DNA from 4 places in the Bradyrhizobium sp. P3_C3 genome. Region 1 is predicted to be linked to each of the others. Evidence: riboswitches for the same ligand, from Rfam matches in the RefSeq annotation. Region 1 holds a riboswitch; each other region holds the start of a gene.

Region 1 (7,897 bases):
GCACGTTGGTCTCGACGTGCGCCAGCTCGGGAGCGCCGATCATATGGGGCAAGATCAGCAGGATGACGCCCGCAATTGCCGCCGGCACCGAGTGGCGAAAGACGATCAACGCCAAGCCAGCAGCCGTCGCAAATATGGCGGCCAGCCACCAGATCTGGCGCGACAGCAGCGGTGCAGCCGGCACGCCCGGCAGCTCCGGCGGCAAGCCGAGGCCGGGGGCAATGGTGAACACGGCAAAACCTGCCAATCCCCACATCAGGCCTTCATGCCAGGAGACGCCCGCGCCGGTCGCGCCGCTGCGAACAGCAAAGAAGCCAGCCAGGAGCAGTGCGAAGCCGATCGCGGTCAGCACGTTCGCGGCCGCTGTATAGGCGCTGCGCTCGAATCCGTCTCGCGGCTCCCACGCCTCGGCGCCATGATCATGGTCGGCGTGATCATGGCTTGCATGGTCATGGCCAGCCGCAGCCGCCTGCGGCGCGTCGTGCTGATGGGTCTCCGCCGCCTTCTCGAAGACCTCGGCTTTCAGGATCAGGGGAACGGTGCCGAACTGCTGGGCGACCGTGACGATGAGACCAACGATGAAACCGGCAATGACCGACGAGAAAACGATCGAACGAAACGTACTCATGCCGCCCCGGTTAGTGGCAGGGGAATGCGTTCGAGTGGCGCACGTCGTGCGCGGCATTGTGAACGATGTCGATATGCGAGAATCCCACGACGCCGACGATGAACAAGCCGAGCACCATGGCCATCAGGGCTTGCGAAAGCCGTCCCGCCTGTCCGGCTGCGATCGGAAGATGTGCGACATGGGACTGGCTCATAGCTGTTCTCCGTTAGCGATTTGGTCGTTTTCTAACAGCTTCCGGGTGATATCGCGACTGGTAAGATGCAGGCTCGTCCCTGCCGAAATGCCTTTACGGGCGATCTTGGCGCCAGCGGCCTCCCGAAATACAGCCTCAAAACGCCGGAAATAGCTGAGGCAATCCTCCGCAGAGGGCTCCACGCCGATCAAAGTCCGGAATGCGCCGCGATGCACGGCGCAAATCGCGCCGTGTCCCCTGACTGCAAAGACAAGGGACGTGATGCCATCACGCCAATGGGCCTCGTCGTTCAAGCCGACATCGCGCGTCCGCGCCCGAACGGATCGACCAGGCGGACGATCTCGCAGGCGGCGACGAGGCCGGCGAGCCAGACGGCGCTGGTCAGCCCGATGCGCGTCACGATGGCCGCAGTGAACGCGCCCTCTCCGCCAAGGAACGGCGTCGCGGCAAGCAGCGCGAGCTCATAGGCGGCGTAGGCGGCGACGAGCGCGATGGCCAGCATCAGCGGCGTACGGCCCTGCGGCAGCAGGCGGAGAACGGTCGATGCCGCTGCCGTCGACAGCAACGCGGCAGCACCGATGACAAAGCCCCAGGCGATGGTGCTGCCATCGATGGGATAGTGCAGCACGCCGAAGCCGATGGTCTGGTTCACGAGCCAGGCGCCGGTGACGACGAGCAGCGCCGGACGCATCGGCAGCATCGCGGCGGCGACGACGGCGAACGCAGCAAACGGCGTCGCGCAGGCAAGCGCGAAGCTCGCGAGCGCGCATGACACGGTCAGCAGCGCAAAGCAGAACATCGGCGCAAGGCGCGAGGTGACCGGATGAAGGCGGAAACGGTCGGCGTGGGGCGGCAGGATAGTAACAGTCATGGGACGATCTCCTTGTGGGATCTGTAGCACATTTTTGCTGGAACGCGGCATCACGTCTGACTCAGTGAAGAGCCTCCATGGGATCTTCAGTCTCGGCTGGATCGCGCCGGTCGTAGACGGCAAGCCAGGCGGCAAGTGTCGCGCTGTGCGGCTCCATGGCCGCCAATTGGCGCAAGGCCACGCGAACGGTGGCGCGCGCTGTGCGATCGGGCGGAAGCGTCACCATCTCAGGTCCCCGCCCCTTCGCGACCGCCTCGACCACGGCGCACTTGCACGCCGTGAGCTCCGGCAGCCCATAGAGTTCGAGCAGCGCCTGGAAGGCTGCGTGATGATCCGGCCGAAAAGCGCGCTTGCGGCCGAGCTGATCGCGGAGCGGATGGGCCGGATAGAGATGCGCGCAGGGGATCCACCCCTCAGGCAGCGGCTCGGTGGCGGCATGGGTGCGGCGATGCGCGAGCAGCTTTGGCAGGACGTGGGTGTGCGGGCCGTCAGGGCTTCGCCCACCCGGCGGGGGGATCGGCTGGAATACCTCGGCACGCCCGATGCGGCTGATGAAGACGCGGTGCGGATTGGCGGCCAGAATGATCCGCATGGCGTCACTTTCGGGCGCGAACACGGATTGGCCCGTGCGGCTCCTGAGCACAGCGACGGCATCGGCATCGCTGACGCGGATGCAAGCGTCGATCTGCAACGTTCCGAGGCCAAGGTCGAACAGGATGCCGCTGCGATCCCTCCTCAGGAGCGCCTCGATATCCGGACCGAGCTCGGTCAGCACGGTACGACCGCTCATGGCGCTGGCTTCATGCGGGAGACACAGCGCGATGCGGTGGCTCCAGCTCTCCGTGGTCGGCGATTCCGATGCGATCAGGCGCAGGCCCGGGTGGGAGACAACGCGCATCCCACCCTTCTGCGTCACGACGCTGCCCCCGTTGCGCGACTGCTCCATATCGAAGGCCTCACCGGGCTCGCGTGTGAACTCGGCAATGGCACCGAACGTGCCGACGCTCCAGCCGGCCTCAGCGTCGGCAAGCTGGCTTGCGATCAGGTCCATGAGCGGATCGGCCGTCGTCATGAGGCTTCTCTCTCTCTCTCTCGCTATCTGACGTCGTAATTCGCCAGGCGAATGCCGCCATAGACGCCCAGTCCCGGCTGCAGAAAGCCGGTCGGATTTTGATAGTGCACATTGGCGAGATTATCGACCCGGCCGAACACCTTCACCTGGTCGGTGACCAGATATTCGGCTGCGACGTTGACGACAGTGTAGGCCGGAGCCAGCAGACGCAGAATGCTGAAGTCGCGGTTACCATCGACGAAACTCCCGACGTGCAACACGGTTGCGGAAAGTGTCAGCGGATCGATCGGATTCCAGATGACATTTGCGCTCCACTTCTCCTTCGGACGCCTCAGCAGCTCCAGTCCCGCGGTCGCATCGACCGCGCGGGTAAAAGTGTAGTCGGCACGAACGCGAAGCCGGTCGGTGATCGCAGCCGCGACGAAGCTCTCCGTGCCCTCCGTGATCGCCTTGCCGATATTGGTGTTGGTGCTCGTGAATGTCACGGGATCGAACGTGCTCTGGATCAGGTCCGTGATGTTGTTGCGGAAGTAGGTCGACCCGAAGCGAACGCGATCGCCAAACAAGGGTTGCTCGAAGCCGGCGTCGTATCCGACGCTTTCCTCCGGCCTGAGGTTGGGATTTGCAAAGAAGAAGAACGCGGGAAAGCTGACGTAAAGCTGGTTGAGCGTGGGCGCCTTGAACCCCGTGCCGTAGCTTCCCTTGAACTTCGTATCCGTGACCGGCACGATCACGGCAGACGCCAGACGAAAGGTCGGATGTTCCCCAAACCGCTCGTTATCGTCCTGCCGGACGTTGGCCGTGAAGAAGACGCGATCCCGGAACTGGGACTGCAGCTCCATATATCCGGCCTTGTTGATGTTTTGCGCCGAGACCGTCGCCGTTTGCAGTGTTTCGGTCTCATGCTCCGCACCAAAGATGACATTGTTGTTGGGCGCAAGCTGGGTCGTGGTGTGCCAATCATACTTGACGCGGTCGCCGGTCGTGATCGTGGCCATCGCGTCGCCGGGCGAGATGTTGTAGTTCCAGTGATTGGTGTAGTTGACACCGAAATAGCTTTTCATCCGGTCGTCGAGAGCGGACCAGACCGCCTCCCCGCGCGTGAAGAGCTGGTGCACCGTCTGCGTGCTTTGCGCGGCCGCGGGAAAGCTCGCGGATGTGACGGGATCGAAGGTGTCTCCGGTAAAGCGCAGGGTGGCGTCGGTGTACCGCGCCACGCCGTTGAGCGTGAGGTTTTCGCTCAATTCGGCGCCAAGCTTCGTCGAATAGGTCATGTTGTCGTAATAGTTGCCGATCGCCTTCTGCCCCGGCGGGAGCAATTCGACCGGCGTCACCGGCACGTCGTTCGCGTGGAAATGCGCGACGTTGAAGGCATAGTTGAAGTGGTCCTGTGAACCGCTCAGACCTGCAGTCTGGTTGAACGTTCCGAACGAGCCTCCCTCGACCGAGCCGGTGGCGCGGGCGGGACCGTCGCCCTTCTTCGTCACGATGGAGATCACGCCACCCAGCGCGTCTGCGCCGTAGAGACCGCCCTGCGGACCGCGCAGGACTTCGATCTGCTGAATGTCGGAGGTGAGCAACTGGCCGAAATCAAACGAACGGTTCGGGTTGCCGGGATCGCTGACATCGATGCCGTCGATCAGGACCTTGGTGTGGTTGGAATTCGTTCCGCGCATGAAGATCGACGTCTGTCCGCCGGGGCCGCCGGTCTGCACGAGGTTGAGGCCGGGAACCGCGCTCAGTGCATCGGATGCGGTCCGGCGCTGATCGCGCTCCATGTCTCTGGCGGTCAGAACCGTCACCGAGCTCGCAACCAGATTGGTCGGAGTGACAACGCCCGTCGGACTGACGACGACCGTCGGAAACAGGTTGGCCGCGGATACCCCGGCAACCGGGGGCGACGCCGGCACCAGCTCGGGTTTCGGCAGCCGAGCGACGCGCTGCCGCTCGGGCTTGTCCGGCGCAAGCCGCACGACTTGCGGCTTGGCCGCACGCTCGGTCGGCGCGACCTCGACCGGCGGCAGCAGATCGGGCGATGCCGACTGTTGGGCATGGGCAATGGACAGATCGAGCGAATACAGGGAAACGAACGCGACAACGCCGGCGCGGAAGCGCCTGGCGGCAAAGACAATACGGGACACTCTTGTAACCTCGGTATGACGTCAGTGGCACGTCACAGCGAACGAGGTTTCACGGCGGAGCGTTCGATTGCTCCGGTGAAGCTAATGTCTGTACTCCCCGACCGACATCTTCGCGTGTGACCACGGCTGACGGCAGGTCTCCTGGCTCGCGGGTCGTTACCTTACGTCGCCTTCCCAGGACCGAGATTCCCAGTGGCATATGACGAAAGATTCACCGCTTACAGTTGCGGGGGCAGCCGTGGCGTTGAGAATATCCCGGTATCGGGAAAACCTCGCACCACGTTCCCTTTTGATCTCCGTGAGGAGAACCGTCACCGGCCAATCTACGGGGCGGGCAAGCGGAGAGTCAATCGGCCGGTTGCATGACGGGCAAAGCACCGCACCGGAGATTGAGCCGGCGCAATCAGGCCGGCTCCCGCTCCGAACGCGTCCTGATCACCGCCCGCTCGCCGGCATCGACGAGCTGGCCGATGCCGGTGCGGCCCGTGAGCGCGCAGCGGATGATGTTCTCGGCAACGGACCTGCGAAAGCAATGGTCCTCGCCGACCGGGCGATTGCGGCAAACCCGATCCAGCGCCAGCTTCATGTTGATCCGGGTGCGGGTGTCGAAATGCTCGCTGATCATTCGCAGGGCCTCGGTGCGTTGATGTCGGAGCGGAAACGCGTCGGCGTAGGCTGGGTTCCAAAACTTGCGCAGAGCTGACTACGCCCGACCTCTTGGTCCTGCGACGGGCGGGCTACGCCCGACCTCTTGGCCGCTGGGCCTGAGCCCAGGCCGCGGTGACATCGCGCAGCGGAGCGTCGATGCGCCGGATCGGGGTCAGCTCACCGGAGGCCGAGATGATGGCTGTCTCCTCGCGGCGACAGCGCGGGCACACGAAGCGGACCTCGTGCGGCGACGAAGACCAGCTCGAACGTTTGACGTTGGCCGCCATCGGCCATGCATCGCACTGCGAGCACGACACCAGGAACCGACCGGGATCGAGCATACCCATTCCATAGGACTCCGCGTCCTGCCTGCCGCTTCAATGACTAACCCATGTGAATCGTTCCGGTGCCCGAGCACCCTCAGCGCTAGCTCCAGCCAGCGCCGCCGCTCAGTGGGCACCCTTGAGGGTGCATGACGTGGTGCAGGTGACGGTGTTGCCGTGGTCGCACGCCTTGCAGGCGGCAACGCACTGGTTCATGTCGCGGGCATTGTAGGAGCTGTAGTTCCGCATCGCACAGACCGGGGTCGAGCCGGTGATGTCCTGCTCCTGATTGCAGGCGGCCGTCATGAGCGCGAAGATGAGGACTGCGAGAAGGCGCATGGGATTGCCCTGGTAGGGAGCGGCAAAGCGACGTCAGCGAGGTACGCTGCACAGCAACGGACCTCGGCATTCCCAATGCGAGCAATCATGATCGCGACGCTCGCATCCCGAAGGATGCGCGCCAAACATTAAGAACGGATTGCAGGCGGCGTCAGGCCGCGGCCTTGGTCGCGATCGCCTTCCGCATATCCACCGCCAGCTGACGATACTGCTCCGAGAGTCTCAGATAGAACTCGCGCTTGGTGCTGTCGGTGGCGAGCTTGGCAATCAGCTCGCATTCGGCGGTGAGCGTCTCGAACCGTTCCAGCCTGTCATGAAGTTCTGTCATCGGCGTGTCCCCATCAAACGCCACAAGGGACGTCAAACCTAAGCCTGAGAAATAGGTCACGGCGAACATCGTTATCGAGTAGAAACGTTTTTTCCGGCAAGGGCGGTGCAGGCCTGGCAAGGACGGCTATTTCTGCTCCAGCCGCCAGGCGCCGTCCCAATTGGCGTCCGGCGGATTGGCTTCAAACTGCGCGATGCGGCCGAGCAGCGTGCGCGAGGGACCGTCGCCGGGCACGGCTTCGAGCGCTGCATTGAACGCGGCACGAGCCTCGTCGAAGCGCTGCGCGCGGTAGGCGGCGAGGCCTTCGGCGTAGCGCGCGCGCAGGCTCTCCTGCGGGACGCTGAGCCCGTGCGCCTTGCTCATCACCTCGAAAATGGCCTGCGATGCGCTTTGACCGGCCACCGCGAGACGATCGATCTCGCGCAGCTCGAGGTTCGATCCGATCGCGTCCGCCGTCGCCTGCGCGATCAGGATCCGCGTGCCGTAGATCTTGTTGACCAGTTCGAGCCGCGAAGCGAGGTTCACGGCATCGCCCATCACGGTGAAGCTCATCATCAGCTCGGACCCGATGCTGCCGGTCAGGACCTCGCCGGTGGCAATCCCGATGCGCAGATCGCAAGGGCCTGGCATGGCGCGGATGCCGAGCAGGTCAGGCAATTGCTTCTGCAACGCCGGCACCTCATCGGCCATGTCGATGGCGGCGTAGCAGGCGAACAGCGCCGGCTCGTCCTCCTCAATGAAGGGAGGGCCCCAATAGGCCATGATGGCATCGCCGATATATTTATCGATGACGCCGCGATGGCTCCGGATCGGCGCGGACATCACCGTGAAATAGTGGTTCATGACCTTGACGAGGCCACGTGGGGTCATGCCCTCGCTCATCGAGGTGAAGCCGCTCATGTCGGAGAACATGATAGTCATCACCCGGCGCTGGCCGTCGATGGCGACCTCCGGGCGGTCGATCAGCCCTTGCGCTACCTTGGGATCGATATAGCGGCCGAAGGTCTCGCGGATGCGCTCGTTGTGCCGCAACTGCTCGATCATGCGATTGAAGGCGGCGGCGAGTTCGCCGATCTCGTCCTGGGTCGAGACCGTGATGGTCTTGTCGAAGCGGCCCGCCTCGACCTCGCGGGTGCCGGCGAGCAATAGCCGCACCGGTCGCGTGATGCCACTGGAGACGAGGAGCGCGAAAGCAAATCCGACCACCGCCGCGAGGATGGTGACGATGCCCGAAATGATCATCGCCTGGCGCTGGCGACCGATCACTGTCGCCGTACTGGCGAAGACCTGCTTCAGCATGTCGGCGCGGATCGCGTCGATCTTCTGGTTGAACTGGTCGCGTATGGTGTCGAGA
Region 2 (7,897 bases), on a different contig from region 1:
GCATTGCCGAGTTCGACCTTCCCGTGCGCGATGCCGGTGAAGCGGATTATCACAAGGGCGTCGACGATTGGCACGATGCCGTGGCCGCGGCCTGGTCGCAGACGATCGCGAGCCAGCTCGGTGATGATGGCAAGGTCGCGCTGCTGATCTGGGGCGATCCCTCACTGTACGATTCCTCGCTGCGCATTGCGCGGCGGCTCGATCCCTTGCCTGATATCGACGTCGTGCCCGGCATCACTTCGATCCAGGCGCTGTGCGCGGCGCATGCGCTGCCGCTCAACGACATCGGCGAGCCTTTCCTGGTCACGACGGGACGCCGCTTGCGCGAAGGCGGCTGGCCGCAGGGCGTCGACACCGTGGTGGTGATGCTCGACGGCGGCACCGCGTTCCAGTCGCTCGATCCAGCCGGGCTGCACATCTGGTGGGGCGCCTATCTCGGCATGCCCGATCAGATCGTCATGTCGGGCGTTCTGGCCGAGATCGGCCCGCACATCGTCGCCGCGCGACAGGATGCGCGCGAGCGGCAAGGCTGGATCATGGACAGCTACATTCTCAAGCGCAGGCCGTAAGCGAGGCAGCATGCTCCCCGATTGGGTCACCCGGAAATGCCCAGATGTCTCCGCTGTCCATCGCGAGGTGGCGCTCGCGCGGCAGGCGCAACTCACAAAACCGGCCGGCGCGCTCGGCCGGCTGGAGCAGCTTGCGGTCGAGCTTGCGGGCCTGCAAGCGACCGAGCAGCCGCGCGCCGCGCGGGTGCCGATCATCGTCTTCGCCGGCGATCACGGCATCGTCGCGCAGGGCGTGTCGGCCTATCCGCAAGGAGTGACCATCGCGATGATGGCGAATTTTGCCTCGGGCGGTGCCGCGATCTCGGTGCTGGCGCGTGAGCTTGGCTCAAACCTTGAGGTCGTCGACGCCGGTACGCTGGCGCAGGAGGAGATGGCCGGAATCGTCACCGACAAGCCGCGCCGGGGCACGCGCGACTTCAGCGTGGAAGCCGCGCTCACCCCCACGGAGCTGGCATTCGCCTTCGAAGCCGGTCAGCGCGCAGTCGCGCGCGCGGCAGCCGGCAGGCCCGATCTTCTGATCTTCGGCGAGATGGGCATCGGCAATACCACGACGTCGGCCGCGATTGCGGCGAGCCTGCTCGGCATCAGTGCCGAGGAGATCGCGGGCAGCGGTACCGGCGTCGACGCGGCCGGCCGCGCGCACAAGGCGGGTGTGATCGATGCGGCGATTGCGCATCACGGCATTGCGGGCGCTTCGCCGGAAAAAATCCTGTGCGCCGTCGGCGGCCTCGAAATCGCGGCGATTTGCGGCGCCATCATTGCGGCTGCGCAAGCCCGCATTCCCGTGTTGATCGATGGCTTCATCGTATCGGTGGCGGCGCTGGCGGCGGTGCGGCTGAACCCGTCGTGCCAGCCATTCCTGCTGCCGTCGCATCAATCGGCGGAGCAGGGGCATCGGCTGGTGCTGCGTGCGCTGAACGTGCAGCCGTTGATCAGCCTCGATCTCAGGCTCGGCGAAGGATCGGGTGCGGCCATCGCGCTGCCGCTGGTGCGGCTCGCGTGCAGCCTTCACAACGGCATGGCGACCTTCGCGCAGGCCAATGTACCGGATCGCCCGGCCTGACCCGGCTCAAGCCGCGCGCTGATTGACCGCGACGACGCGCCAGCCGGTGGCGAGCCGGTCGATCCGGGTCAGTGAAAACGGATCGATCACGAAGCGCAGGGCCGCTTGTGGTGTCAGGTCCAGCGCAATGCAGAGTGCGGCGCGGATGGTGCCGGAATGGACGACGAGCGTTGCTGAGCCGGCGCCGATTTGCGCGAGACCCAGCCGCACACGCGCGACCTGATCCTCAAAGCTTTCGCCGCCCGGCGGCCGCGCGTGCGCCGGATCGCTCCAGAACTGCGCATAGGCCTCGCCGCCGGTCGCGGCGAGCCCGTCATGCCGCCGGCCGGTCCAGTCGCCAAAATCCTGCTCGCCAAATTCGGGCACCAACGCGGGTTCGAGTCCCAGCGCGCGCGCCGTCTCAACCGTGCGTCGCGCCGGGCTCGCAAAGCTCGCAGCATCTGGCGGGAGCCTCTGCCGCAACGCCTCCAGTTGCACGCGATCGCCGAGATCGGCGGGCGCGTCGGCCGCGTGGATCGTCCCTTTGACGCCGTCGACGGGCGCATGCCGTATCAGCCAGAGGAAGGTCTCGCCTTCCATGCCTATCTCCAAGGAAGTTGGTCGCTGTGGTAATAACGTCGTACCGGCACATTGACTCTGTCTTGTTGGTAATCCTAGATGGCTTTGACGGTTTCCCCGAGTGGGGATGAAAAGGGAATGCGGTGCGGGGATTTTGTCCCCAATGCCGCGGCTGCCCCCGCAACTGTAAGCGGCGAATCTTGCGTCACGAGCCACTGGGTATCTCGGTCCCGGGAAGGCGATGCAAGGTACTGACCCGCGAGCCAGGAGACCTGCCGTCAGCCGTGGTCACACGCGAAGATGTCGGTCGGGGAGTACAGACATTCGGCTTCATCGGAAGGCTCAAAGGCCGGAGGTGGGACCTGGTTCGCTGTGACGTGCCACTGACGTCATACCGAGGTCCCGAACTGTGTCTTCCATTCGTCTTGTACGACCGCGTTGCTTCCTGCTCGCTTCCGCCGCGCTTACTTCATTYGCAGTCGCCGATCTGCCCGCAGCGCTGGCGCAGCAGGCCCGCGAGCCGCTGCCGCCGGTCGAGGTGTCGCCCGCCCAATCCCGCAAACCGGCAAAGCCGGCGGCCCGGGACGCGCAGAGCCCACGCCGCGCAGCATCGCGCAGGCCAGCGGCCGCATCGGCCGCGGCCAAGCCCGTCGTGCCGACCGCGGCGGCGCAGACGCCGCTCAACACCAATGTGGTTGCCGAGAGCGCCTCGCGCCTCGGCCTGACCGTGCAGGAGACACCCGCGACCGTCGAAGTCATCTCGGCCGAGACCATGCGGGAGCAGGGCTATCGCACCGTGTCGGAGGTTGCGCAGGGCGCGGTCGGTGTCACCTCCGGCGACAATCCGGCCGAGCCCGCGGCTTTCTCCATGCGTGGCTTCACCAACAGCCAGATCAACATGCTCTACAACGGCATCAAGATCGGTCCGCAGAACATGACCTCGCGGATCACGGATACGGCCAATCTCGCAGCCGTGGAATTTTTGAAAGGCCCGGCCTCGCTGATGTCGGGCGAAGGTGCCGCCGGTGGCGCAATCAACTTGATCACGAAGCAGCCACACACCGGGCCGATCCGGAATGAAGCCGACTTTTCCTGGGATTCGCTCAACTCGTTCGGCGTCCATTACGGCTCGGGCGGCAGCACCAATTTGCAGGGGCTCGACTACCGCTTCGACATCAGCCGCGCCTCGCTCAATGGCTTTGCCGACGACACCAATACCAAGACGCTGGATGTGTCTGGCCAGCTCAATTACCGCATCTCCGACAGTCTCAAGATCTGGGGCGCGATCGAGTACCGGGAAGATCGCTCGAAGGCCTATTGGGGCGCACCGCTGGTACCGATCGCCTTCAGCGGTTCGCATGCGACGAGCGGCATTGTTTCGGGTAATTACGTCTCGAACTTCAACAAAACGAATCTCGGTGCGATCACGATCGACGATCGTACCTTCAACACCAATTACAACGTTCTCGACAACCGCAACGTGGCACAAGAGGTGTGGCTGCGCGGCGGCTTCGAACTGAAGCTGGCGCCTGACCTGACGCTGAAGAGCCAAGCCTATGCCTATGGCGCGGAGCGTACCTGGTTCAACAACGAGATCGAGGCTTTCAATGCCAGTACGGGCCTGCCCAACTCGAACATGGTCGATCGCGAGCGCTTCTATGTTGCACATAGCCAACGCCTTGTCGGCAACATTACCGACCTGATTTGGGACGCTAATATCGCAGGCTTCGACAACCGCCTGGTCACGACACTTTCGTCCAGCTATCTCGATTTCGTCAGGCCGGGCGCGGCCAACTTCCCGGACGATTACGTCTCGCTCGTCAATCCCGACCGTGGCCTTTACGGCCTGCTCACGACGCAGCAGCAGACCGCGCGCATCGACAACGAGGCGCTGTCGTTCGAGGACCGGGTGAAGCTCACGCGAACCTTCGCGCTGGTCGGCGGCCTCCGCGTCGAGCATATCGGGCTTGACCGCAACTCGACCGACGCCGCCGGGCTGGAAAAGGCGAACTTCCCGTTCTCGAAGTCCTGGGTCCCGACGACGGGGCGCATTGGCTATACCTGGGACGCCGTTCCCGGCCTGACCTTCTTCAGTCAGTACGCGACCGGTGCTGATGTCTCAGCCAACAACATCTTCCTGCTTGGGCCAGCCCAGCCGCTCGACCTGACGACCTCGCGCACCTATGAGACGGGCGTCAAGCATCTGTTGTGGAACAACAGGGCGGAATGGTCGTTCTCGGCCTACGATATCCAGCGCAAGAACGTCTATGCGGCGGCTGGCGGCATGCAGCTCAACATCGCGGGACGGCAGGAGTCGAAGGGCGTCGAGCTCGCTGCGGCCATCCGGCCGATCGAGCCCCTGCGGCTCTGGGGCAACATCGCCTATGTCGATGCGCGCTACGCCGACTACAATTTCGTCGGCGGTTCGTTCTCCGGCAACACGCCGCCGAACGTGCCGCGTGTCGTGGCCAATGCCGGTGCGTCGTACCGGTTCTTCACGCCCTGGCCGGTGGAGCTCGGCATCACGGGCCGCTATGTCGGCGACCGCTACAACACCGATGCCAACGTCGTGACGATGAAGGCCTACACCGTCGCCGACGTCTACGCCTTCGTCGACATCCCGAAGACGGTGTTCAACGCGGTCGACCAGGCCCGTCTGGGCTTCCGCGTGCGCAACATCACCGACAAGCGCTACGCGATCTGGGGCGATCCGTTCTATCCCGACCAGATCCTGCTCGGTGCGCCCAGGACCTATGAGCTCTCGGCCGCGTTCAAATGGTAGGGCGCTGACCACATGATGAACGCGATCGTGCTGCTGCATCGCTGGCTCGGGATCGCGTTCTGCCTGCTGTTCGCGATGTGGTTCGCGAGCGGAATCGTGATGCACTTCGTCCCGTTTCCGTCGTTGACGGAAGCGGAACGTTTTTCCGGGCTCGCGCCGGTGGCTGGCGGAGAGGTGAGGATTGCGGTCGCGGATGCCGTCGCCGCGAGCGGGGTCGCGGACGCCACGCGCGTTCGCCTGGTCCAGCGGAGCGACGGGCCGGTCTATGTCGTGTCGGACCCGTCGCGTGTGCGCGCGGTCCATGCCTCCGACGGACGGGATGCATCGGTGACGTCCGTCGACGTCGCGGTCGGTATCGCGCGGGATCATGCCCGGCAACGCGGGCTCGATGCCGCGCGGGCGGCGATGACTTCGGGCGCGGATTATGATCAATGGAGCGTACCCAACGGCTTTGATCGACACCGGCCTCTGTTGCGCGTCGCTCTTGGCGATGCGGCCGGAACCGAGGTCTATGTCTCCTCGCGCACCGGCGAAGTCGTGCTGGATACGACCCGCAGCGAGCGCGGGTGGAATTTGGCCGGCAGCGTCCTGCACTGGATCTATCCGACGGTCCTGAGGAGCAACTGGTCCCTTTGGGATCAGGTGGTCTCGACATTGTCGCTGGTGGCTTTTATCGCCGCGACGCTCGGCGCGGTGCTCGGAATTACCAGGATCAGGATTCGAGGGCGTCGGGTCTCGTCGCCTTATCGCGGCTGGCACGCACTGCATCACATCATTGGTCTCGTCGCGACCGTTTTCGTACTGACCTGGAGTTTCAGTGGCTGGCTCTCGATGGATCACGGCCGGCTGTTCTCGCGCGGGGAGCTGACCCCGACCGAAGCAGGCGTGGTGTATGCCGCGCCGGACTGGACGACGGCCCCACCGGTCGGTCAGCCATCGGCTAGCGAAGTCGAATGGTTCGACGTCAACGGTGTTGTCTACCGGCGCGACCGGATCGGCCTCGCCAGTCAGACCTTAACCAAAACGGAGGAGGCGAGCCGCAGCCGGCAGCTGGCATTCCTCGGCGAGAAGGATGTCCATGACCTGACGACGCGCCTTGCGCCGGGTTGCGGCGCCCCGTCCGTTCTAGCCGACAATGACGACTATCTCGCGCACTCGGCTGTCCCCGGAGCGCCCGTCTATCGCTCCCGATGCGGCGACCTCTGGTTCGACATCGACGGTGCCGACGGCCGCGTGCTGCAAAGACTGGATGCCTCGCGGCGCGCCCATCGCTGGTTCTATAGCGCGCTTCACACGCTCGATTTTCCCGTTCTCATGGCGCATCCGCGTCTGCGCGATATCCTGGTCGTCGGGCTCTGCTTGCTGGGGCTGGCATTTTCTGTCACCGGCATCGTCATCGGCTGGCGGCGCTTGCGGTCGACCTTCGCGGCTTGAGCTGCGTATCGAACAAATCATATGCGCCATGCAAATTGCGGGTTGCGCGGGCGATGGCAGGCGCGGATGATCGTCCGAGGGGGGCGCCGCGGTGCGCTCTCTCAATGGGGCGATCGTGATCGATGTCAATTCAGCGCAAGCGTCTCGGCATGATGACCCCGTCGTCCAACTCGGTGCTGGAGCCCGTCACCAGTTCCATGCTGCATGGCGTGGCCGGCGTCACCGCTCATTTCTCGCGCTTCCGCGTTACCGAGATCGCGCTCGATGCCGCGGCGCTGAACCAGTTCGATGCCTCGGTGATGCTGCCGGCGGCGGATCTGCTGGCGGATGCCAGGGTCGATGCCATTGCCTGGAACGGCACGTCGGCAAGCTGGCTCGGTATCGGCCGCGACCGGAGCCTGTGCGAGGCGATCGCGGCGCGGACCGATGTCCCGGCGACGACCTCCACGCTCGCCTGTATAGACGCCGTCCGCGCGCTCGGCGCCGGACGCGTCGGCCTGGTCTCACCCTATACGGACGACGTGCAACGGCGGATCGGCGAAGTCTGGGCCGAGGAGGGGATCGCCCCTCATGCCGAGCGGCATCTCGGCCTGCGCGATAATTGTTCCTTCGGTGAGTCACGCCCGCGACGATCGCCGACATGATCCGCGCGGTCGCGGCGGACGGCGCCGATGCCGTCGTCATTCTCTGCACCAATCTCGACGGCGCCGCGCTGGCGGCCGCGCTCGAACGGGAGTTGGGCATCGCCGTGCTGGACTCGGTCGCGGTCACGCTGTGGCGGACGCTCGAACTCGCCGGTGGCGACATCGCGGCCCTTGCGGCGTGGGGCCGGATCTTCCAGACATCCGCGATCATCAAGTGACGGAGCCCTCCTGTGACGCAGCTCGATCTCGCCATTCGCGGCGGCACCATCGTGACGGCCAGCGACGAGTTTCGCGCCGATATCGGCATTCGCGACGGACGCATCGTCAACATCGCCGACCGCATTGAAGGTGCGGCGCGCGAGATCGACGCGACAGGTCTGCTGGCGCTGCCGGGCGGGATCGACAGCCACGTCCACATCTCCCAGGCCTCCGGACCCGATGTCGTGATGGCCGACGATTTTGCTTCGGCAACGCGCGCGGCGGCGGCCGGCGGCAACACCATGGTGCTGCCCTTCGCGCTCCAGGAGAAGGGGACGTCGCTGCGCACCTGCGTCGAGAACTACCGCAAGCTCGCCGAGGGCGAGTGCTACATCGACACCGCCTTCCACCTCATCATCTCCGACCCCACCGCAGTCGTGCTCGGGGAGCTGCCGGCTCTCGTCAAGGATGGCTACACTTCGTTCAAGGTGTTCATGACCTATGACGACCTCGTGCTCAGCGACAAGCAGTTGCTGGAAGTGTTCGACGTCGCGCGCCGCGAGGAGGCGCTGGTCATGGTCCATTGCGAGGGCTACGACGCGATCCGTTTCCTCACCGCCAAGCTCGAACGCGAGGGCCATATCGCGCC
Region 3 (7,897 bases), on a different contig from region 1:
GCGATCGGGCTCTGCTCCGTGGTCTGGTGGCGATATCGCGGCGAAGACCTGTCGCATGTGAAGCGCGCGAGCGGGCGCGAGATCGGCCGCGCCTTCGTCATCGCGATTCCGGCGATGGCTCTGCCCTTCGTCATCCGGGCCGCGGTGGTCGAGGGCGTTGCGACGGCTACCGAGGTGTCGACCATCGGCATCGTCTACTCGGTTCTCACCGGGCTTCTGATCTATCGCCAGTTCTCCTGGCGCCGCCTTTATCCGATGCTGGTGGAGACCGCGTCACTGTCCGGCGCGATTCTGCTGATCATCGGTGCCGCGACCGGGATGGCGTGGGCCCTGACCCAGTCGGGTTTCTCGGCATCGCTCGCCAAGGTCATGACCGCGCTGCCGGGCGGAACGCCGGTCTTCCTCGGCGTTACCATCGTGGCGTTTGTCATTCTGGGCAGCGTGCTCGAGGGCATCCCGGCCATCGTTCTGTTCGGGCCGCTGCTGTTTCCGATCGCCCGTCAGGTCGGGGTGCACGAGGTGCATTACGCGATGGTCGTCGTTCTCGCCATGGGCATCGGTCTGTTCGCCCCGCCGTTCGGCGTCGGCTACTATGCGGCCTGTGCCATCAGCCGCATCAGTCCCGACGAAGGCATCAAGCCGATCGTCGGCTATATCGTGGCCTTGCTGATCGGCACGCTCGTGGTGGCCGCGATACCGTGGATATCGACCGGATTCCTGTGACGTGGGATGGCACGGGCGCGTTGATCGCGCCACCACGGGGCTCGTCAACGCTGCCCGTTGTGCACGGAGACATCCGGCGACGTCACAGCACGGCTGCCGGCCTAGTGTTCCGCGTTATGCGCCCGAACGCACTGCTTGAATCCGGAGCAAGCGGTGCTTCACCGTTCGGGCGATTGCCGCTGGCGCGTCGTCGGGAATCGCAAAGCATGAGCTCGCGTTGATCTCGCACAGGACGTAGGTGTCGGTACCGGCGGCGTCGCGGGGCCCGTACAGGAAGTCGGCGTCCCAGATCACCGGCAGCGACGGTTCGTCGATGCCGAGCGTGTCCATCAGCTGCGGCGTCCATTCGTCCTCCATCGATCTTCGGAGCGTCTGGAATTGCGAAGCATCGGGTCCATGCATGATCCGTGGGCCCGGCTGCGCCTCGGGTGCGTCGGGGCCTTCCGGCGGCGGCGGGATCAGGGCCTTGATCAATTGATGCCCGAAGCCCGCGACCTTGGCGCCGCTCATGTAGCAGCGGATCATGCCGTCGGGCAGGCGGGGTTGGAACGCCTGGTCGATGACGCAGCCGCCCCATCCGAAATACGGTTCGCAGCGCGCGAGGAAGGCATCGAGCGGCATGTCCTCGGGCAGACTGCCGCGTTGGGCATGCAGCACGCGAACCATGGCGTCCGCGTTGGGCAGGGCCTCCACCTTCCACACCCCCTGGCCGCCATTGCCGCGATTTTGCTTGAGCACGCGCGGACCGTTCGCCTGAAGACGCGCGGGAAATTCGGCGCGGAAGCTTGCGGCGGTGTCATAGCGATGCGTGTCGGCTCCCCAGCCGAGATGACGCGTTCGGTAGAGCACCTCCTTGACGCCCATCTTCAGGATCACGTCGGGATGGGCGCTCACCCATGGCCCTTGCGCCGCAACGTCGCGAAGCAGCGGGTCGAGGGCCTCGCGCGTCTTGCCCTGATGGATCGGATCGACCCAGACGAGCACGCCATCGACGGCGAGCAGTTGATCGCGGACGGCGTCGGCGAAGATCTCGTCGTAGATCACCGGTCGGGCTTCGATGCCGACCGCGGCGAGTGCTTCGAAAACGCGGACGAAGCGGCTGTTTTGCGCCGTCGCGTCCCGGCGCGCGGCGGCGTCGCCGCGGGAGAGGATGGCAACGGTATGGCGGACAGGAGGATGGCGTTCGGTATCCATGCGCAAGCTCCACGAATGGCGTGCTGCGCAGAGCTTGGACCGAGGTCTCACGGGGAGTCTGCTTCGTCCCCACGCCGATCAATCTACGTGAGATCGTCCGGCCGTTGCAAGATGGTGTTTGTGCGGTTCCATCGAGACGGCGAACGCTTCGCGCGCGCCGCTACGGTGGCGGAGGATAGCGGTCGAATGTCGGCAGTTCGTGCGCGCGCTCCATCCATCGAAGGCGCTCTGCGACCTGGATGTGCATCGTCGCCGGTACGGCGTCGGGATCGTCGTAGGTCGCGCTCTGGACGTCGATGACCCCGGGCAACATGTCGGCATTGACATAAAACAGGCCGGTTCCGCAGTCGCCGCAAAAGTGCCGCCGCGCATGTTCCGAGGAGCTGTAGACCTTGGGCTCGCCCTTGGTCACCTTGACGGCATCGTCCGCGTACATCGTCCAGCCGACGACGGGAGCGCCCGCGTGAAGCCTGCAATCGCGGCAGTGACACAGCGCGTGCACGATCGCTTCGCCCTCGACCTGATAGCGGATCGCGCCGCAGTGACAACCGCCGGTGATGGTGCTCATGCGTTCCTCCCGATGGAAGACAGGTCTCGTTGATCGATAGCTCTCGAGACCTGCGGCTTCAACGGCGCAATCGATTTGCGATTGCGTCCTACTGTCGCGTGACAACTCCTGCCACGGCGCGGGCGAGGTGATCCGCGACTACCACTTGAACGAAGCCGCGACCTCGTAGCTGCGCGGCGCGCCCAGGATGATCTGGTCGGTGTAACCCGGATCGCCCCAGGCCGCGTAGAGCTTGTTGGTTAGGTTCCTCACGCGAAAGCTGATCCGGGTCTGGTCGACGCCCGGGAAATAGGCTTTTGGAATATCGACGAACGCGAACGCGTCGAAGATCGTGTAGGCGTCCATCGTGACCAGATTGTCCTGGAAGTTGAAGCGGTCGCCGACGTGACGGACGAGGCCGCCGATCTCCACCGGCAGCTTCGTGTCGAAGCGATAGGAGGCGCCGGCGTTGGCGATGAAGTTCGGAACGTTGGGCGGCGTCTTGCCCGAATAGGACTGGAAGTCGCCATTGCCGTCGACATAGGTGAAGTCGATGAAGCGCGACTGCACGAAGGCGACGTTGCCCCACAGTTTCAGGCCTGCGACCGGATTGACCGCGGCGGCGATCTCGACGCCCTTGGAGGCCATCTTGCCGGCGACGTTGAAGAGGATGCCGCTTTCGGGGACGTAGACGTTCTTGCGCTCGATGTCGAAGGCCGAGAACGTGGCCTCCGCGCGCTTGTCGGCCGACAGCAGCTTCACGCCGGTCTCGTAGGTTCGCGACGTCGTGAGCAGCAGCGGCGTCGTGGGCCTGAGGATGAAGATGTTCGCCACCGTCGGGTCGGCTGCCGTCGCGTACTGGCTGTAAAGCATCACGCCGGGCGCGATGTCCCAGGTGTAGCCGATGCGTCCGGTGACCGGATTGAACGTCTTCGAGAAAGGATAGCTGGCTTTCAGGAGGCCATTCTCGTCGAAGCGGGTCCGCGACAGCTCGATATTCTCAAAACGGATGCCGCCGATCAGCGCGAAGGTCGAGGTCAGCTTGAGCCGGTCCTCGAACGACAGCGAGGCGGTGTCGAGATGGGTGTAGATCTTCTCGTCGCTGCGCGGGCCGTAGAGGCCGCGGTCCGGATTGAGGAGGTCGACGTAGTCATTGAAGAACAGCGTGTCCTGCGAGACGTTGAACTGGTTGCTGCTCGCCGCCACGGTGGCGACGAAGCGATTGTCCATTCCGCCGAGATTGGAATTGACGGTGAGGTCGGTGATGTTGCCGTAGAGTCGCTGTGCGTGATCGAGCGCCAGGCGCTCGCGGTAGATGCTCTGCGCGCCTGCGAAATTGCCTACGGTCTGGTCAAACGACGAGATCTCGTTGTTGAACCAGTGCCGGTGGGCGTCATAGCCATAGACCTGGCTCTTCAGCGAGATGTTGTTGGTGATGTCCCATTGAAAGCCGCTGCGCAGCCAGAGCTCGTTGGCGCCGCTGTGATTGTCGAGCACGTTGTAGTTCGTGGTCAGCGTGCGCGCGTCGATGGTGACCGGGACCGGCGTGCCGCCGCCGAGGTAATAGTTGCTCCAGAGGCCGGAGACGACGCCATACGTCGGCACGATGCCCGGCGCGTTCGCCGGCACCAGCGGCGTCCCCCAGTAGAAGCGGTCGTTGTCCTGCCTGTATTCGGTCGCGCCCCAGATCCTCAGGTTCTCGTTGACGCGATAGTTCAGCTGGCCCGAGACGTTGCTGAGCTTCGAATAGGTGTCGTCGATAAAGCCCTTGTTGTTGAAATGGCTGATGTCGAAGCGGTAGTCGAGGCCGTTGATCAGCGTGCTGCCGCCCGATCCGTAACCGGCGCGATAGCCGTTGAAGGAATCGTAGGAGGTGAAGGCGTCGTTGACGATTGGTCCGGTGTGCGGCGCCTTGTTCACGTAGTTGATGGCGCCGCCGGTCGCACCGAGGCCCGCCACCAGCGAGTCCGGTCCCTTGATGATCTCGACCTGCTGGAGGCCAGCCACGTCCATGGGACGGCCGGTCATGGTCGACGGCCCGATCGGGATGCCGTTGTAGAGCGTGGAGATCTGGTCGCCGGAAAAGCCACGCATCGAGAAGATGGCGGGCGCGCCGGGCGCATCGCCGCCGGTGACGCCGACTGCAGCCTTGGCGACGTCGGTCGTGGTCCGGATGCCCAGGTCCTGCATCGTCCGCTGACTGATGACCTCGACGGTCGCCGGCATCTCGCGCGCCGTGATGCCGAGCCGGGAGCCGACGTCGGTGACGGCTGCCGTGTTGAGCGGCGTCTGCACCGGGCCGCTCGGAGCTTGCGCGGCCGGAACGGCGACAGCAGGGGCGCCACGATTGCGTCCCGCGGCGCGCCGGGCCGCGCGCTGCTTCTGAGTGCCCGGGCTGACGGCAGGAGCCTGTCGCGGCGCAGGCGGCGACACGATCACCGGACCGACCTCCCGGGAGCGGTTGTCCTGCGTCGCGCTTTGCGCGAGCGCCGCGGACGACAAGGACACCGACGAGAGCAGAGTAATCAGGAAAGCACGCGATAACGCTGGCCTTGCGCCAGCACGGAAATGAAGATTTTGCACGACAACGCTCTGCGGCGACGCAAACAAACCGTCACCGCGGTTGCCTTAGTCATCCACCTTCGCCCCAGGCGGCGGATGCACCGGCTACTTGTCCGACATCAGGGCACCCCGCCCAATGCGTTCGCGCGTGACCATGGCTGGTAGCAGGTTTCCTGGCTCGCGGGTCATCGCCTTCGACCACCTTCCCAGAGGCCCAAGCGGGGCTCCAGTGGTTCGTTTGGTCGTCGGCTATCCGCCTACAGTTGCGGGGGCAGCCGCGGAATTGCCCACTGAGGTGGACGCACCGCATTCCCTTGAAGAGTCCTTGCGGACACTACCGATCACGAAACTGGCATCAGGGGATGAGCGCGTCAACATCCGCGCGGGCTGTTCGACGGGCCGGTCGGTCGATGGTGGCCTTGTGTTGCTGTTTTGCACGATAGTCCTAGGGCTGCGTCGAAACGTCCAACCCGGCCTCCGTGCGAGCCTGGGTAACGGACGCTTGACCACGATCAATGACTGCCTTTGGTGTCCGAATATGCTACTGAGGCCGAGTTCCGGCCCGACAAGGTAAGTCGATATTGATGCAGTTCGTCCGTACCATCCTGGCAGTCGCCATCGCCATATCCCTGGCGATGCTGCCGGTTGGCGTGTCCGCGGCGAACCTCGCAATGTCGTCGGATGGCATGCAGACGGCCATGCACATGAGCGGCGACGCCGACATGTCGATGGACGATTGTTGTCCCGACATGAAGGGAACGGGCTCCCATAGCGGCGGCTACAAGTGCGGGATGGGCTTCTGCTGCGTTGGCGGGATCATCGCGCTTGGTGATGTCAGGCCCATGGCGTTCGAACGTCTCGCCGTCATGGCCAGCACGATGGCTATTCCCCCGGATCAGGTCGTTTCCTTCCGCGGCGGCAGTCCTCCTTTCCGACCTCCTCGAATCTGATCTCGCAAAGCCCGAGACGCGAGCGGCGTGCCTGCTCGCGACGACGACTGACGTGCGCGCTTCACGCGCCACGGCGAAAGATCAATTCATGAGGACAGGACAATGCTTTCCAAAATCAGCACCGCGGCTCTCGCCGCCACCCTTTCGCTTGCCGCTTCCGCCGCGATGGCGGGCGCGGGCGACTACGCCTTCGAGCCCGTCACTCCGCAGATGAAGAAGGGCGAAGACGTCACGCTCGCCGTTCGCCTGACGAACAAGCAGACCGGCAAGCCGATACCGGACGCAGTCATCTTCAAAAGCCGCCTCGACATGGCCCCGGACGGGATGGCCGAGATGGAATCGGCGGTCGCGCCGCTGCCGTCCAGGGAGCCGGGTGTGTACGCCTTCAAGACGGACCTGCCGATGGCTGGACACTACCAGATGACGCTGTCCGTGAAGGTGCAGGGCGAACCGGAGACCGTCACCGGCAAGGTGATCGTCACGGTGGTCAAGTGAGCGTTCGGGCGCTGCCCGGCAGCGCCCGACATTCCCCTTTTTCCTTCACACGGACGCGCGCTCCCGGGCGCGCGGAAACACCATATGAAAACGCTGCGTCTCCTGACGGCACTTGCGCTGGGCGGCGGCCTGGTCCTGGCCGGCTACTACTGGCATTCGAACGGTGCGGGCTGGCTCGCTGAGGCCGACATATCATCGGCTGCGGCTGCCGCGGAGCGAACGCCGCTCTACTACCGCGATCCAAGCGGTGCGCCGCTCTGGTCTGCTGGTCCGAAGAAGGACGACCGCGGGCGGGACTATCTGCCGGTCTACGACGACGACGGAGCGGCCGTCGCGCCGGCGCCCCCGAAGGCGCAGGCGGCGTCGCCGCGAAAGATCCTCTACTACCGCAATCCCATGGGGCTGCCCGATACATCGACCGTCCCAAAGAAGGATCCGATGGGGATGGACTATGTCGCCGTTTACGAAGGCGACGATACCGACGACGGCACAGTGAAGCTGTCGCCCGGCAAGATCCAGCGCGCGGGCGTGAAGTCCGAGCCCGTCGCGCGGCGCTCGATCCGGGTCTCGGTGAAGGCGCCCGGCACGATCCAGCTCGATGAACGCCGCGTGTCGGTGATCGCGATGCGCGCCGAAAGCTTCGTGCAGAAGGTCGCCGACGTGACCACTGGCACGCGCGTGAAGGCCGGCCAGCCGCTGATGGAAATCTACAGTTCGGCGGTGGCGTCCGCGGCGGCGGAATATCTCGCGACGATCACCTCCAAGACGGTCGGCGGTGTCGAGATGTACGGCCGCGGCTCGCGACAGCGGCTGGTCAATCTCGACGTTCCCGAGTCCGTCATTGCGGAGATGGACAAGACGCACACCGCGCCCGTCGCCATACGCTGGTCTGCACCGCGCGACGGGGTCGTGCTCGAACGCAATGCGATCGAAGGGATGCGGGCCAATCCCGGCGACGTTCTGTTCCGGATCGCGGACACCTCGGTGGTCTGGGCGCTGGTCGACGTGGCCGAGCGCGATCTCGGCAACATCGCGGTGGGGCAGTCAGTCGCGGTGCGCGCGCGCAGTTTCCCCGGCCGGACCTTCACCGGGACAATCGCCGTCGTCTATCCGCAGGTGAACCGCGACACGCGCACCGTTCGCATCAGGATCGAGCTCGCCAATCCGGACGCGGTGCTGCTGCCCGACATGTACGTCGATGCCGACATCGACACGGCCGATGCCGCGCCCGTCCTGGCGATACAGGACAGCGCGGTGCTCGACACCGGCAGCCGGCAGGCCGTGCTCGTCGACAAGGGGGAAGGGCGTTTCGAGCCGCGGGAAGTCAAGCTCGGCCGTCGCGGCGGCGGCTATGTCGAGGTGCGCCAGGGTCTCGCGGACGGCGAGGCGGTGGTGACCTCCGCCAACTTCCTTATCGATGCGGAAA
Region 4 (7,897 bases), on a different contig from region 1:
GGCAGCGAAGCCGAATGGACGCGCCTTGCCGAGGCGCTAGCGCGCTAGCGCCAGCAGGCCGCCGACGTCGAGATGCAGTTCGATGTGATCGGCGAGGGCGTCGAGCGCGCTCTCGACTCTCGCATGATAAGGCTCATCACCTGCCGGAATGTCGAGCTTTGCGAGATACGCCTTGCGGAAATCATCCGAGGTGAACAGGCCGTGCAAATAGCTGCCCTGCACGCGCCCATCGCTGGAGATCGCGCCCTCCGGCTCCCCATTCAGTTTCGCAAACGGGCGGGCGCGATCCGGCCCATCGGTGCGGCCGATGTGGATTTCGTAGGCCTCGATCGGCTGGTCCGTGGCGGCATGCACGGCCGCGACGCGCGTCAGCGTCTTCTGCGGGCTCATCATTGTGGCGACGTCCAGAAGTCCGAGACCCGGCGTGTCGCCGGCGGGGCCTTCGATGCCGTCGGGGTCGGCGACGCTGCGTCCGAGCATCTGATAGCCGCCGCAGAGCCCGAGCACATGGCCGCCCCGGCGGTGATGCGCCAGCAGATCGATGTCCCAGCCCTGCGCGCGCAGGAAGGCGAGATCGCCACGGGTGGATTTCGAGCCGGGGATGATGACGAGCCTGATATCGCCGGGGATGGCTTCGCCCGGCCGCACCATCACGAGATCGACGCCGGGCTCGAGTTTCAGCGGATCGAGATCATCGAAATTGGCGATCCGTGACAGCACGAGGCAGGCGATCTTGCACTGGCCGGGCTTGCGCGCGTCGCTCAGGCCCAGCGCGTCCTCGGCCGGCAGCTCGCCGGCGCGCGCGAACCAGGGCAGCACGCCAAGGCCGCGCCACGCGGTCTTCGCTTCGATCAGCTTGTAGCCGTCGTCGAACAGCGAGGGGTCGCCGCGGAACTTGTTGATGACGAAACCCTCGATCATCGCGGCATCGTCGGGGTCGATCACCGTCTTGATGCCGACGAGCTGGGCGATGACGCCGCCGCGGTCGATGTCGCCGACCAGCACGACGGGCACGTCGGCCTTGCGCGCAAAGCCCATATTGGCGATGTCGGCGTTGCGCAGGTTGACCTCGGCCGGGCTGCCGGCGCCTTCGACCAGCACCAGATCGGCGCGCGCCTTCAGCCGCTCGAAGCTTTCCAGCACCGCGCCCATCAGCGACGGTTTCATCGCCGCATATTCACGCGCGCGCGCGGTCGCGATCCGCTTTCCCTGCACGATGATTTGTGCGCCGACATCGGTTTCGGGCTTCAGCAGCACCGGGTTCATGTCGGTGTGCGGCTCGACGCCGGCGGCCAGCGCCTGCAGCGCCTGGGCGCGACCGATCTCGCCGCCGTCGACGGTCACGGCCGCGTTGTTCGACATGTTCTGCGGCTTGAAGGGCAGCACGCGCACGCCGCGCCGCGTGAACGCGCGGGCGAGGCCGGCGACGATGAGCGACTTGCCCACGTCCGAGCCGGCCCCCTGGATCATCAATGCGCGCGCCATGGTGTTTTCAGAACCTGGGGCCGTGCTCAGAACTCGACGCCGGCTTGCGCCTTGATGCCGGAGCGGAAGGGGTGCTTGACCAGCGTCATCTCGGTAACGAGATCGGCGATCTCGATCAGCTCGTCCTTGGCGTTGCGCCCGGTGAGCACGACATGCGTCATCGGCGGCTTGTGCGTTTTCAGGAATTCGACGACCTCGGCGATGTCGAGATAGTCGTAGCGCAGCGCGATGTTGATCTCGTCGAGCACGACCATGCGCAGGTTGGAATCTGATATCAGCTCCTTGGCCTTCGCCCAGCCGGCCTGTGCTGCGGCGATGTCGCGGGCGCGGTCCTGCGTCTCCCAGGTGAAACCTTCGCCCATCGCATGGAACTGGCAGAGCTCGCCGAAATGGCCGGTGAGCAGGCGCCGCTCGCCGGTGTCCCAGGCGCCCTTGATGAACTGCACGACCGCGCAGGGGAAGCCATGGGCGACACAGCGGACGATCATGCCGAAGGCGGAGGAGGACTTGCCCTTGCCGGCGCCGGTGTGGACGATGATGAGGCCCTTCTCGCCGCTCTTGGTCGCCATGATCTTGTCGCGGGCGACCTTGATTTTCGCCATTTTCGCGGCGTGGCGGGCTTCGGTTTCCTCGGCCGTTTGGGTATCCGGTTCAGGCGTCATCTGACAGGGTCCTTCGGCTTGACAAGAGGCGGCCGGGGGCAAATGGTGGCCCGGCGTTGGTTCCTGTCCTATGACAGGCGAAGAGGGAATGCGATAGGGTCCGAATCGACAAGATTCGGCTCCAAACTGCAGCCGCCCCCGCGACCGTGACCGGAGAGATGCCCGAGGCCACTGATCCCCCGCAGGGGATCGGGAAGGCGGGGATCGAAGGGCCAAAAGCCCTGCTCCGCAAGCCGGGAGACCTGCCAGCGCGGACGAGTTTTGGACCGGCGGACGGGGTGTTCCGCGACGGGGAAACGGACCTTCGGGGGAATGGTCCGTGTGCCTCTTCGCCTCCCGCTGTTTATCCTGGAAGAGGCGATGACCGTCACACTTCACGTCTGTATTACCTGCCGTGCCGGCCAGACGCTCGACGAGGGTGAGACGACGCCCGGCAAGCGCCTGCATGGCGCGATCCTCGATGCCGGCGTGCCCGAGGGCGTCAATGTGGTTCCCGTTGAATGCCTGTCGGCATGCAGCCAGGGTTGCTCGGTTGCGCTCAGCGCGCCCGGCCGCTGGTCCTATGTCTATGGCCGCCTGTCAGAGGCCCATGCGAGCGACGTGGTCGCGGGTGCTGCGGCCTATGCCGCCGCGCCCGATGGCCTCGTGCCCTGGCGCAGCCGTCCCGAAATCTTCCGCAAGCAGTCGCTTGCCCGCATTCCCCCCATTGCCGTGTTGCCGGAGGCCGCCGAATGAACTCGCTCGCAAAAGTCCCCGTGACGGTGGTCACCGGTTTTCTCGGCTCAGGCAAGACGACGCTGATCCAGCATCTGCTCGCAAACCCCGACGGCAAGAAGCTCGCGGTGCTCGTCAACGAGTTCGGCAGCGAGGGCGTCGACGGCGAGATCCTGAAATCCTGCGCCGACGCGAACTGCCCCGAGGAAAACATCGTCGAGCTCGCCAATGGCTGCATCTGCTGCACCGTTGCGGACGATTTCATTCCAACCATGGAAAAGCTCTTGGCGCGGACGGTGCGGCCCGATCACATCCTGATCGAGACTTCTGGCTTGGCGCTGCCAAAACCGCTGCTGAAGGCGTTCGACTGGCCTGAGATCCGCTCGCGCATCACGGTCGATGGCGTGATTGCGCTGGCCGATGCCGAGGCTGTCGCCGCCGGCCGTTTTGCGCCGGACCCGGCTGCGGTGGAAGCGCAGCGCGCGGCGGACGAAAATCTCGATCACGAGACGCCGCTGTCGGAAGTGTTCGAGGACCAGATCGCCTGCGCCGATATCGTGCTGCTGACCAAGGCCGATCTTGCGGGCGCCGCAGGGATCGAAGCGGCCAAAGCCGCCATCACCGCCGAGATGCCGCGCCGCGTGCCGATGCTATCCGTCACCGATGGCGTGATCGATGCGCGTGTCATCCTCGGCCTCGGCGCTGCCGCAGAGAACGATCTCGCCGCGCGCCCCTCGCATCACGACGGCGAGGAGGATCACGAGCACGACGATTTCGCCTCCGTCGTGATCGATCTTCCTGAAATCAGCGACATCGACGCGCTGGTCGCGTCGGTGCAGCGTCTTTCGCGCGAGCAAAACGTGCTGCGCGTCAAAGGCTATATCGCGGTCGCGGGCAAGCCGATGCGCCTGTTGCTGCAAGCGGTCGGCGAGCGCGTGCGCCACCAATTCGACAAGCCTTGGGGCGCAGCTCTCAGGCAGTCGAAGCTCGTCGTGATCGGCGAGCACGGCGATATTGACGAGGCCGCGATCAAGGTCGGACTTGGGCTTTCAGGATCTGGTATCTGATGCACGTCGTCTTCCGCGAGAGCCGCGGTCTCGAGGAGACCGCGACGCCAAGGGACATCGGCCAGGACCCGGCCGATCTCGTGGTGCTCTCGTACTCGGATTCCGACCTTGCCGCGTTCGCGGCCGGCTGGCGGCGCGGCCGTAACAGTCTGCCGTCGCTGCGGCTCGCCAATCTCGCGGAGCTGCGGCATCCGTTGTCGGTCGACACCTATATCGAGCGCACGCTGTCGCAGGCGCGCGGCATCCTGGTGCGCCTGATCGGCGGTGAGTCCTATTGGCCGTACGGGCTCGCGGCCCTGCAGCAGCTGGCGAAGGACCGCAATATCGTGCTGGCCGTGCTGCCGGCCGACGGCCGCGACGACACGCGGCTCGATGCCTACTCGACCCTGCCGGTTTCGACGCTGCGCCGGCTCAAGGTGCTCTGCGACACCGGCGGTTCCGTTGCAGCCCAGGCCGCGATTGCGCAGCTCGCGCTGGCCTCGGGCCTTTACGCGGGCCCGGTCGTCGGCGAGATGAACGTGCCTGAGATGGGCTTTTACGATCCCGCGCGTGGCGTCATTGCTGCGCCGATGACAGGCGAGGGAAAGCCGCTCGCGCTCGTGACCTTCTATCGTTCCTATCTCACCGCCGCTGATACCGGGCCGGTCGACGCCCTGATCGCGGCGCTGCGCGAGCGCGGCTTTGACGCGCACGGCGTGTTCGTCACCTCGCTGAAGGCTCCGGGCGTTGCGGATTGGCTGCGGACGTATTTCGCGACGAATCCTCCCGCCGCGATCGTCAACGCGACGGCGTTCTCGGCGATAGGCGAGGACGGCACGACACCGTTCGATGCTGCATCGTGTCCCGTCTTCCAGGTCGCGCTCTCATCGGCGCGGCGCCAGGACTGGGCAGAGTCGCTGCGCGGCCTGTCGCCCGGCGATCTCGCGATGCATGTGGTGCTGCCGGAGGTCGACGGCCGCCTGTTCGCGGGCGTGGTGAGCTTCAAATCGGCCGCGGAGCGCGACCCAGATCTGCAATTTTCGCATCTGGCGCACCGGCCCGATGAGGAGCGCGTGAAGGCCGTCGCCGCGCGCGTTGCGGCCTGGCGGCGCCTCGCGGAGACGCCAGTCGCCGAGAAGCGGGTGGCGCTCGTGCTCTCGAACTACCCGGGCCGTCCACATCAGATCGCGCATGCGGTTGGTCTCGATGCGCTTGCGTCGGTCGAGGCATTGCTGTCTGACCTGACAGAGGCCGGCTTCGATGTTGTGCCGGTCTCCGCACTTGGCGAAACGTTGCTGAAGCAGCGACTGACCTGGAACGTCGCCGATTACCGCGCCGCGCTCTCGCGTCTCCCGCAAGCATTGCAGGATGATCTCGCGCAAGCCTGGGGCGCGCCGGAGGATGACCCGAGCTGTCGCGACGGTGCATTTCAATTCGCGGCCATCGCAAGTGGCCAATCGATCATCGCGGTTCAGCCCGAGCGCGGCGATGCCGCCACGCGCGATGCCGACTATCACGATCTCGCCCGCACGCCACGCCACGCCTATGTCGCGTTCTATCTCTGGCTCCGGCAGCAGGACATCGACGCCGTCGTGCACATGGGTGCGCATGGCACGCTGGAATGGCTGCCCGGAAAATCCGTGGCGCTGTCGTCCGCGTGCTGGCCCGAAGCGCTGATCGGCGATCTCCCGGTCATCTATCCCTTCATCGTCAACGATCCCGGCGAGGCCGCGCAGGCCAAGCGGCGCTTGGATGCCGTCACCATCGGCCATCTGCCGCCGCCGCTGGAGCAATCCGTGGTGCCGGACGGCCTGCGCCGGCTCGAACGGCTGCTGGACGAATATTCGACCGCCGATGGCCTCGACCCCGCCCGACGTCAGCGTCTGATCGCCGCGATTCGCGACGAAGCGCGTGCGGCGGGTCTTGAGGACGATCTTGGTCTGGATGCCTCGGCAGCACCGGCGGAAGCGATCCCACGGATCGATCGCTTCGTCTGCGATCTCAAGGAGAGCCAGTTCGGCGACGGCTTGCACGTGTTCGGCCGCGGCGCCTGCGCCGATGCGGAGCGCGATGCGTTGCGTTCCGCCCTGGCGGGACAGCGCGTTGCGCCGGGGCCATCGGGCTCGCCGTATCGCGGACGCCAGGACGTGGTGCCGACCGGACGCAATCTCTTTGCCGTTGATCCGCGCGCGGTGCCGACGCCGTCGGCGCATGCGCAAGGCATCAGGCTCGCGGAAGAGCTGCTGCGTCGCCATTTGCAGGATCACGGCGACTGGCCGAAAGGCCTCGTGGTCGATCTCTGGGGCTCCGCGACGATGCGGACCGCCGGCGAGGAGTTTGCCATGGCGCTGCATCTCGCCGGCCTTGCGCCGCGCTGGGATCACGCCTCCGGCCGCGTCACCGGCTATGACATCATCGCACCGGCGGAGCTCGGGCGCCCCCGTATCGACGTCACGCTGCGCGTGTCGGGCCTGTTCCGCGATGTCTTCTCCGGCCTTGCGCAATTGTTCGAGGCCGCCGCCGAGGCGCTCGCAACGCGCGAGGAGGAGGGCGACGAGAATCCCTATCGTCACCGCGCCTCGCGTGTGTTCGCGCCGCGCCCCGGCCAATACGGCGTCGGCCTCTCCGCGATCCCGGATGCCTTCACGGCCGAGACGCGCGATGCCGCCGGCGAAGCCTGGCTGTCGGCATCGTCCTGGGCGTTCTCGGCGGACGGTGCGATGCAGCCGGATCGTGCCGGCATCGAGACGCGGCTCGCATCCGCCGATGCTTTCGTGCACGTCCAGGACTTGCCGGAGACCGATCTTCTGCTTGCCGCCGACTATGCCGCACATGAAGCCGGCATCGCGGCGGCTGCAGCGCATCTCGGTGCGGCAGGACCATCGCTCTATCACCTCGATACGACGCGGCCCGAGCAGCCGCACGCGCGGACGCTGACCGAGGAAATCTCCCGTGTCGTCCGTGCACGCGCGGCCAATCCGGCCTGGATCGCCGGCATGATGCGGCACGGTTTTCGCGGCGCCGCCGAGATTACCGCGACGCTGGAGCACATGGCCGCCTTCGCGCATCTGGCCGGCGCCGTACCGCCGCATCTGTTCGATCTCTACTACGATGCGACGCTCGGCGACGCCGATGTCCGCAGCTTCATGGCCCGCGAGAATCCGGCGGCGCTCGCCGCGATGGAGACCTGCTTCACACGCCTGCACGAAGCCTCGCTCTGGCGAACGCGCCGCAATTCGATCGCGGCTGCGCTGAAGGAGGCTTCATGAGTGCGGCCGCGATCAAGGGCTGGTGTCCCGGCGCGTTGCGCCCGATGCAATCGGGCGACGGGCTCGTGGTTCGCGTGCGCCCGTTCGGCGGAAGGCTTGAAGCCGCGCAAGTCGCCGGTCTTGCCGAGCTCGCCGAACGCTACGGCAATGGTCTCATCGATGTGACGAGCCGCGCCAACCTCCAGATCAGAGGCGTCAGCGAGCAAGGCCATCGCCGGCTGCTCGATGGACTCGCGTTGCTGCGGCTGCTCGACCCCGATACCGACATCGAAGCCCGGCGCAACATTTTGGTGACGCCGTTCTGGAACAGCGGTGATGAGACACAGGCGCTCGCCGCGGAGCTTGAGGAAGCGCTCGCCGACAGCACGCTCGATCTCCCCACAAAGTTCGGCTTCGCCATCGACGATGGAAAGTCGCGCGTACTCGCCGGCGACTCCGCCGACGTGCGCATCGAGCGCGATCACGGCGGCCGGCTCCTGGTGCGGGCCGATGGCGCAAGGCTGGGCCGCTCGGTCGCGCGCGGTGAGACCGTAAGTACGGCGCTCGCGCTCGCGAACTGGTTCATCTCGTCCGGCGGCGCGAAGGGCGGGCGAGGGCGCATGGCGGCTCATATCGCGGCCGGCGCAGAATTGCCTCAGTCGTTGAGCGGCGAAACCGAGCCTGCTCCGGTCATGGCCGCGTCACGACCCGGCCACTATCCGCATGGTGCCCTGGTCGGCGT

Evidence for each region. Region 1 has a riboswitch for cobalamin ahead of AC1DW2_RS14740 (TonB-dependent receptor domain-containing protein). Riboswitches for the same ligand answer to the same signal wherever they lie in the genome.
Region 2: linked by a shared signal. The riboswitch ahead of AC1DW2_RS09485 (TonB-dependent receptor) and the one ahead of AC1DW2_RS14740 (TonB-dependent receptor domain-containing protein) in region 1 are both predicted to bind cobalamin.
Region 3: linked by a shared signal. The riboswitch ahead of AC1DW2_RS08125 (TonB-dependent receptor) and the one ahead of AC1DW2_RS14740 (TonB-dependent receptor domain-containing protein) in region 1 are both predicted to bind cobalamin.
Region 4: linked by a shared signal. The riboswitch ahead of AC1DW2_RS09570 (DUF1636 family protein) and the one ahead of AC1DW2_RS14740 (TonB-dependent receptor domain-containing protein) in region 1 are both predicted to bind cobalamin.

Annotation. Positions count from the first base shown of each region.
Region 1 covers NZ_JBFUGY010000011.1:81,480-89,376, reverse strand. The annotation lists gene AC1DW2_RS14765 (CbtA family protein) at 1-628, opposite strand, end outside; gene AC1DW2_RS14760 (CbtB domain-containing protein) at 639-821, opposite strand; gene AC1DW2_RS14755 (hypothetical protein) at 818-1,114, opposite strand; gene AC1DW2_RS14750 (hypothetical protein) at 1,111-1,692, opposite strand; gene AC1DW2_RS14745 (DUF6925 family protein) at 1,754-2,764, opposite strand; gene AC1DW2_RS14740 (TonB-dependent receptor domain-containing protein) at 2,788-4,905, opposite strand; cobalamin riboswitch at 5,020-5,233, opposite strand; gene AC1DW2_RS14735 (hypothetical protein) at 5,309-5,530, opposite strand; gene AC1DW2_RS14730 (hypothetical protein) at 5,643-5,900, opposite strand; gene AC1DW2_RS14725 (hypothetical protein) at 6,003-6,215, opposite strand; gene AC1DW2_RS14720 (hypothetical protein) at 6,367-6,543, opposite strand; gene AC1DW2_RS14715 (adenylate/guanylate cyclase domain-containing protein) at 6,670-7,897, opposite strand, start outside.
Region 2 covers NZ_JBFUGY010000006.1:141,354-149,250, reverse strand. The annotation lists gene cobF (precorrin-6A synthase (deacetylating)) at 1-569, shown strand, start outside; gene cobT (nicotinate-nucleotide--dimethylbenzimidazole phosphoribosyltransferase) at 580-1,632, shown strand; gene AC1DW2_RS09490 (histidine phosphatase family protein) at 1,639-2,211, opposite strand; cobalamin riboswitch at 2,283-2,484, shown strand; gene AC1DW2_RS09485 (TonB-dependent receptor) at 2,600-4,972, shown strand; gene AC1DW2_RS09480 (PepSY domain-containing protein) at 4,985-6,406, shown strand; partial or broken gene AC1DW2_RS09475 (maleate cis-trans isomerase family protein) at 6,529-7,268, shown strand; gene hydA (dihydropyrimidinase) at 7,281-7,897, shown strand, end outside.
Region 3 covers NZ_JBFUGY010000005.1:120,685-128,581, reverse strand. The annotation lists gene AC1DW2_RS08140 (TRAP transporter large permease) at 1-723, shown strand, start outside; gene AC1DW2_RS08135 (Cj0069 family protein) at 838-1,917, opposite strand; gene AC1DW2_RS08130 (GFA family protein) at 2,078-2,485, opposite strand; gene AC1DW2_RS08125 (TonB-dependent receptor) at 2,624-4,972, opposite strand; cobalamin riboswitch at 5,173-5,380, opposite strand; gene AC1DW2_RS08120 (hypothetical protein) at 5,611-5,976, shown strand; gene AC1DW2_RS08115 (FixH family protein) at 6,079-6,471, shown strand; gene AC1DW2_RS08110 (efflux RND transporter periplasmic adaptor subunit) at 6,556-7,897, shown strand, end outside.
Region 4 covers NZ_JBFUGY010000006.1:158,067-165,963, reverse strand. The annotation lists gene cobD (threonine-phosphate decarboxylase CobD) at 1-48, shown strand, start outside; gene AC1DW2_RS09580 (cobyric acid synthase) at 37-1,485, opposite strand; gene cobO (cob(I)yrinic acid a,c-diamide adenosyltransferase) at 1,512-2,147, opposite strand; cobalamin riboswitch at 2,188-2,411, shown strand; gene AC1DW2_RS09570 (DUF1636 family protein) at 2,508-2,882, shown strand; gene cobW (cobalamin biosynthesis protein CobW) at 2,879-3,928, shown strand; gene cobN (cobaltochelatase subunit CobN) at 3,928-7,176, shown strand; gene cobG (precorrin-3B synthase) at 7,173-7,897, shown strand, end outside.